Martelella mediterranea DSM 17316: one gene and its partner. The protein of the gene in region 2 interacts with the protein of the main gene of each other region in a pairwise test. Links are inferred from orthologs where the notes say so. Each region holds a gene or a part of one and is shown on either strand. Other genes may lie near its edges.

Region 1 (3,101 bases), 2.0 Mb from region 2 along the record:
AACGCTGCTTCTGGCGCTCACCCCCGGTCCCGACATGACACTGTCGATCAGCAAGGCGTTGAAGGAGGGGCGGGCCGCCGGGCTGATGGTGCTTGTCGGCACCAATCTCGGCATCTGCGTCCACACGATCCTGGTCGCCTTCGGCGTCTCCGCCCTGATCATCGCTTCTCCCACCGCCTTCTTCATCCTGAAGAGCGGGGGTGCGGCCTATCTGCTCTGGATCGCGGTGATGGCGATCCGCAAGGGCAATAATTTCGTGCTGGAGGCGGAGGCAAGGCCGGAGCGCAAGCGCGGCTCGCTGAAGGCGGCGATGGCGAACGGCTTCTGGGTCAACCTGCTGAACCCCAAGGTCATCATCTTCTTCATGACCTTCCTGCCGCAATTCGTGACGCCGAGCGATCCGAACGTCACCGGCAAGCTGCTCTTCCTCGGCTTCACCTTCATCGCCGTCGCACTTCTGCCAACAATCGCGATCGTCCTCGCCGCCCACCGGCTTTCCGGCTGGCTGATGGCGCACAAACGCGTGCTGCGCGCCATCGACTGCCTGTTCGCCGGCGTGTTCTCGCTGTTCGCGGTGAAAATATTGCTGACGCAGGCGCGGTGAAATAAGATCGACGGCCATGAAGGCACATGAATTTGACAGGCGGTTTGAGGCAGGCGAGGATCTGAGCGACACTATAGACTGGTCGCAGGCTCGCAGGCCGAAAGCGCGGCCCGAGCACGACGGCACCTCGCCGCCCAGCCCCCAAAACTTCTCGCTCCGGAGGGGAGAGATGTCGCGAAAGCGACAGTGAGGGGAGAGTCTGTCCCCGCGAACGCCGTCACGATTTGAAACGCTGATCCACCCTCACTGCCCCTTTCGGGGCATCTCTCCCGCCAGCGGGAGAGAATATTGGGAGCAAGCGGCAAAGCAGAACCCTGCCTCAATCCCCGTGGTTGGCGATCATCATCGCCTCATAGGCAAGCCGTTCGGTCTTGCGCATGCGCTCCGATTCCGACTTGAGTTGGCCGCAGGCGGCGAGGATGTCGCGGCCGCGCGGGGTGCGGATCGGGGAGGCGTAACCGGCCTGGTTGATGAAATCGGCGAAGCGCTCGATCGTTTCCCAGTCGGAACACTGGTAGTTCGAGCCCGGCCACGGGTTGAACGGGATCAGGTTGATCTTGGCCGGCACGCCCTTCAGGAGCTTCACCAGGTCGCGGGCATCGGCAAGGCTGTCATTGACGTCCTTCAGCATCACATATTCGAAGGTGATGCGCTTGGCGTTGGACAGGCCCGGATACTCGCGACAGGCCTTGATCAGCTCTTCCAGCGGATACTTCTTGTTGATCGGCACCAGCAGGTCGCGCAGATCGTCGCGCACCGCATGCAGCGAGATCGCCAGCATGCAGCCGATCTCGTCGCCGGTGCGGTAGATTTCCGGCACCACGCCGGAGGTCGAGAGCGTGATGCGGCGCTTCGACAGCGACAGGCCGTCTTCGGCAGACGCGATCAGCAGCGCCTTCTTCACCGCCTCGAAATTATAGAGCGGCTCGCCCATGCCCATCATCACGATATTGGTGACCTTGCGGTCGGATTCCGGGATGAAGGCGCCGTTCGGCGCATCGCGGTTCGGAAAATCGCCGAGCGCGTCGCGGGCGACCAGCAACTGGCCGAGAATTTCCTCGGGTCGCAAATTGCGCACCAACCGCTGCGTGCCGGTGTGACAGAAGGAGCAGGTGAGCGTGCAGCCGACCTGGCTGGAGATGCACAGCGTGCCGCGATCTTCCTCCGGAATATAAACGGTCTCGATCTCGACCGGCTTGCCGGCGCCGTGCGAGGGGAAGCGGATCAGCCATTTGCGGGTGCCGTCGGTCGAAATCTGCTCGGTGACGATTTCCGGGCGGGCGATATCGAAGGCCTCGGCCATCTTCGCCCGCAAATCCTTGGCGACATTGGTCATCTCGGCAAAATCCGAGACGCCGCGTACATAGAGCCAGTTCCAGATCTGGCTGACGCGCATCTTGATCTGCTTGTCGGCAACCCCGATCGAGGCCAGCGCCTCGCCAAGCTCCGGCTTGGAAAGGCCGATCAGCGTGGTCTTGCTCTGCACTGAAGAGGCGGCCGGACGGGACCGGGCGCGCTGGGCTTCAAGATCGATTTCGGCTACGGACATGGCCTCTCCGGCAACGCGGCCGTTCGCCGCCGGCCATTCAGGCGGCAGGGCGAACCCGCTGATACGCTATGAAAAATCGTCGGGCGCAATCCTATCGCCGCCCGTTTGCGCGAGCCTATAGCACTAAATTGCCGCTCAGTCATCCCTTGCGGGGCATCGGCCTTTTAGCCGTGCCCCGTCACGGAGGTTCTTATTCGAACTGGCCCGTGTGAAACTGGCCGAGCCAGGTTTCCGTCAGCGGCGCACCATCCTTCGAAAGATAGGCGCGGACATCGACGGTATCGGCGCCCTCATCGAACTTCAGGTCATAGGTCAGCCGCCAGTCGTCGGTGCCGACGATCGGCATGGCGAAGGCATCAAGCAGCTCCGCGCCGGCGCCCACCGAGACCTGCGGCTCGACGCCATCTTCCATCGTCAGGCCAGAGACGGCATCGCCAGAGAACTCGACCACGACCTTGATCTGGTCGTCCGGCCGCGGCTGACCGGGCACGCCGCCGCGCCCGATCCGGCTCGCCTCGGTCTCGGCCAGCGCATCGTTTTCAGGCCCGCGCTTGGCCCAGGTCAGCGTATAGGCGAAATCGCGTTCGTCGCCCGCCTCGGGCAGGTCCTCGGGCAGCCAGTAGGCCACGATATTGTCGTAGATTTCGTCATCGGACGGCAGTTCCACGAGCTGCACCATGCCCTTGCCCCAGTCGCCCTCCGGCGTGATCCAGGCGGAAGCGCGGCGATTGTAGAACACGCCGTCATCGAGATAGTGGTCGAAATCGCGGTCGCGCTGGATCAGGCCGAAGCCCTGCGGATTGTCGTCATAGAAGCTCGAGGTCACCACCCGGTTTGGATTGTTGAGCGGCCGCCAGATCTGCTCGCCGCTGCCTGTGACGATTTCCAGACCATCGCTGTCATGGACTTCCGGACGCCAGTCGAAGGCCATGTTGCGATGGGTCTCGG
Region 2 (3,211 bases):
CAGCCGGCGCCGCTTTCAACGCGCACCGTCTTGGCGACCTTGATATAGCTGCGCTGCTTGGACAGCTTGACGATGCCTACCTCATCCAGCGCATCGACGAAAACCCGGGAACTGCCGTCCATGATCGGCATTTCGGCGCCGTCCACCGAGATGACGAGATTGTCGATGCCAAGCGCGTAGATCGCGGCCATCAGGTGCTCGATCGTGGCGATCCACTCGCCCGGATGCGTGCCGAGCACGGTGCAGAGCGCGGTCGGGCCGACATTGTCCGCCACGGCCTTGAAGCTGCTGATGCGCTTGCCGTTTTCGTAGCGTTCGAACAGGATGCCCTGATCGGCCTCGCCCGGCTGCAGGACGATGGTCGCCGGCTTGCCCGAATGCACGCCAATCCCCGAAATCCTGACGGAGTTCGAGATGGTCGTCTGCAATCCGAAAATACCTGTCGACATGATCATGTCCCTACTCAACTAATTCCGACCCTGCCTCATCAATGCCCGATAGTCCGTTCAGGATTGCGTTGCAGTCTGGAAAGAACGGCACGCGCGGGGCGTCTGGCGAGTCGATGCCTTTGCATGTAGTTACGCATACGTCCGCATAATTCCAAATCACTGTTTCTTTCGTAATGTTACGAAACACGTAAAAACCCGGCCGCGCGGGCGACCGGGTTCGTTGTGCGAGAAGGTTTTCAAAAAGACGGTTACCGGTCCCCTAACGAATGGGGACCGATGGAGTTTCAGTTCGCCTGACGACGCAGGAAGGCGGGGATATCGAACTGATCGTCATCCTGGCGGGCCGGCTGTGCTTCGGCACGGCGCGGCGCGTAGGGGTTCTGCTGCGGCTGCTGCGTGGGTTCGCGGCGAGCCACCGGCTCCTCGTGATGGCCCTCGAAGCTTTCGTCGCCGCGGCCAAGCGTGTTGGAAAGACGCTTGAACAGGCCCTTCGGTCCGCGCTCTTCATGCTCCTGGCGGCGGCTTGCGCTCATCTCGCCCTGAACCACCGGCGGAAAGTCGGAGACTTCCGGCATGCGGCGCGGCTCGGCCATCTGCGGGCGCGGCTGCTGGGGGGCTGCCTGCGGCGCGGGCTGACGCGGAGCCTGAGCGGAGAAGATCTGGCTCTTCGGCTGCATCTGCGGGGCTTCGGCGCGCGGCTGCGGCTTTGCCTGCTGCGGCTGATGGCTCATCGCCATCTGCAGCTCGCGTTCCATTTCAGCTTCGGCGGAACGGATCGTTTCGGCGATTGGGTCCTGGCGCGGCTGGGGGGCCGCGGGCTGGGCCGGCTGGCTCGGCTGCGCGTTGCTGGAGCGGATTTCCGGCGCGCGGGTTTCGCGGCGCGGTTCCGGCATGTCGTCATCGGCATGATTGACCGAACGGTCGATGCCGGTGGCGACGACGGAGACGCGGATGATGCCTTCCAGTTCCTCGTCGAAGGTGGCGCCGAGGATGATGTTGGCGTCCGGATCGACTTCTTCACGAATACGCGTTGCGGCTTCGTCAACTTCGAACAGCGTCAGGTCGCGACCACCGGTGATCGAGATGAGTAAGCCCTGTGCGCCGCGCATCGAGGTTTCGTCGAGCAGCGGGTTGGCGATCGCAGCTTCGGCGGCCTGCATCGCGCGGCCTTCGCCGGATGCCTCGCCCGTGCCCATCATGGCGCGGCCCATCTCGCGCATCACCGAGCGAACGTCGGCGAAGTCGAGGTTGATCAGGCCTTCCTTGACCATCAGGTCGGTGATGCAGGCAACGCCCGAATAGAGCACCTGGTCGGCCATCGCGAAGGCATCGGCGAAGGTGGTCTTGTCATTGGCGATCCGGAACAGGTTCTGGTTCGGAATGACGATCAGCGTGTCGACCGACTTCTGCAGTTCCTCGATGCCCGCATCGGCAAGACGCATGCGGCGCTGGCCTTCGAACTGGAACGGCTTGGTGACGACGCCGACGGTCAGGATGCCCTTGTTGCGGGCGGCCTGGGCCACGATCGGAGCAGCGCCCGTGCCGGTTCCGCCGCCCATGCCGGCGGTGACGAAGCACATATGGGTGTTGTTGAGGTGATCGATGATCTCATCGATGCACTCCTCGGCGGCCGCGCGGCCGACTTCCGGCTGGGAGCCGGCACCGAGACCTTCGGTAACGCCGACGCCGAGCTGGATGACCCGTTCGGCCTTGGTCATGGTCAGCGCCTGGGCATCGGTGTTGGCGACGACGAAGTCGACGCCCTGGAGGCCCGCGGTGATCATGTTGTTGACGGCGTTGCCGCCGCCGCCGCCGACACCGAAAACGGTGATGCGCGGCTTCAGTTCAGTAATATCTGGCTTCTGCAGCGTGATAGTCATGAGTTTCGTTCCTTCTCGCTATGGCCGTACCGCCTAGCCGGCCAATCTCTGGTGTTCGTTAAAAACTTTCCCTGAACCACTGGCCGACGCGCGCTAGGCGTCCGCCGCCCGACGACAGAAAGCCCCGCTGCTCGCTGCCATAGGTTTCGCTTTCCGCAAGCTGCGGATAGATCAGAAGGCCGGCGGCCGTCGAAAACGACGGCCCCTTGGCCGGAAGCGGCAGACCGGAAACGCCCATCGGACGACCGATGCGGACATTCCTGCTCAGGATCCGCCGCGACAATTCGCTAAGTCCGATCAGCTGGCTTGCGCCGCCGGTCAGCACCACCCGCTTTCCGACAACCGCCGAAAAGCCCGAAAGCTGGATCCGGTCGCGGATCAGCTCCAGCGTTTCCTCGATTCGCGCCCTGACGATCTTCGAAAGCAGCGCCTTGGAGACCTGGCGGGGCTGATCGTGATCGTCCTCGCTGATGGAGGGGACCGCGATCATCTCGCGCTCGTCGGCAGTCGAGGCAATGGTCGAGCCGTGCACGCATTTCAGCCGCTCGGCGTCTTCCATCCGGGTCGAAAGACCGCGGGCGAGATCGGTCGTCACGTGATGGCCGCCGAGGCTGATCGCATCGGTATGAACAAGCCGGCCCTCGGAAAAGACCGAGATCGTGGTGGTGCCGGCGCCCATGTCGATCGCCGCGCAGCCAAGCTCGACTTCATCATCGACAAGTGCGGCAAGCCCGCTGGCATAAGGCGTCGCGACCATGCGCTCGACCGAAAGGTGGGCGCGGTTGACGCAGAGTTCGAGATTGCGCAGCGCCAGCCTTTCCGCCGTCACCACATGCAGGTCGACGCCGAGCGTCTCGCCATACATGCCGAGCGGATCGCGAA

Evidence for each region.
Region 1: the proteins of ftsZ (region 2) and rlmN interact in binary tests that used the Escherichia coli proteins (3 or more experiments, as listed by UniProt). The link is inferred for Martelella mediterranea DSM 17316 from one-to-one orthologs.

What each region holds. Positions count from the first base shown.
Region 1 is NZ_CP020330.1:649,329-652,429, forward strand. Bases 39-2,820 are described here. They hold rlmN (dual-specificity RNA methyltransferase RlmN), read right to left. Parts: upstream 2,154-2,820; coding sequence 924-2,153; downstream 39-923. Other genes in these bases: Mame_RS02955 (LysE family translocator), read left to right, coding at 39-604; Mame_RS02965 (OpgD/OpgG family glucan biosynthesis protein), read right to left, coding at 2,344-2,820. Also shown: more of Mame_RS02955, read left to right, coding at 1-38; more of Mame_RS02965, read right to left, coding at 2,821-3,101.
Region 2 is NZ_CP020330.1:2,676,139-2,679,349, reverse strand. What follows is about bases 32-2,923. They hold ftsZ (cell division protein FtsZ), read right to left. Parts: upstream 2,330-2,923; coding sequence 734-2,329; downstream 32-733. Other genes in these bases: ftsA (cell division protein FtsA), read right to left, coding at 2,388-2,923; lpxC (UDP-3-O-acyl-N-acetylglucosamine deacetylase), read right to left, coding at 32-449. Outside these bases: more of lpxC, read right to left, coding at 1-31; more of ftsA, read right to left, coding at 2,924-3,211. UniProt on the Escherichia coli protein: Essential cell division protein that forms a contractile ring structure (Z ring) at the future cell division site. The regulation of the ring assembly controls the timing and the location of cell division.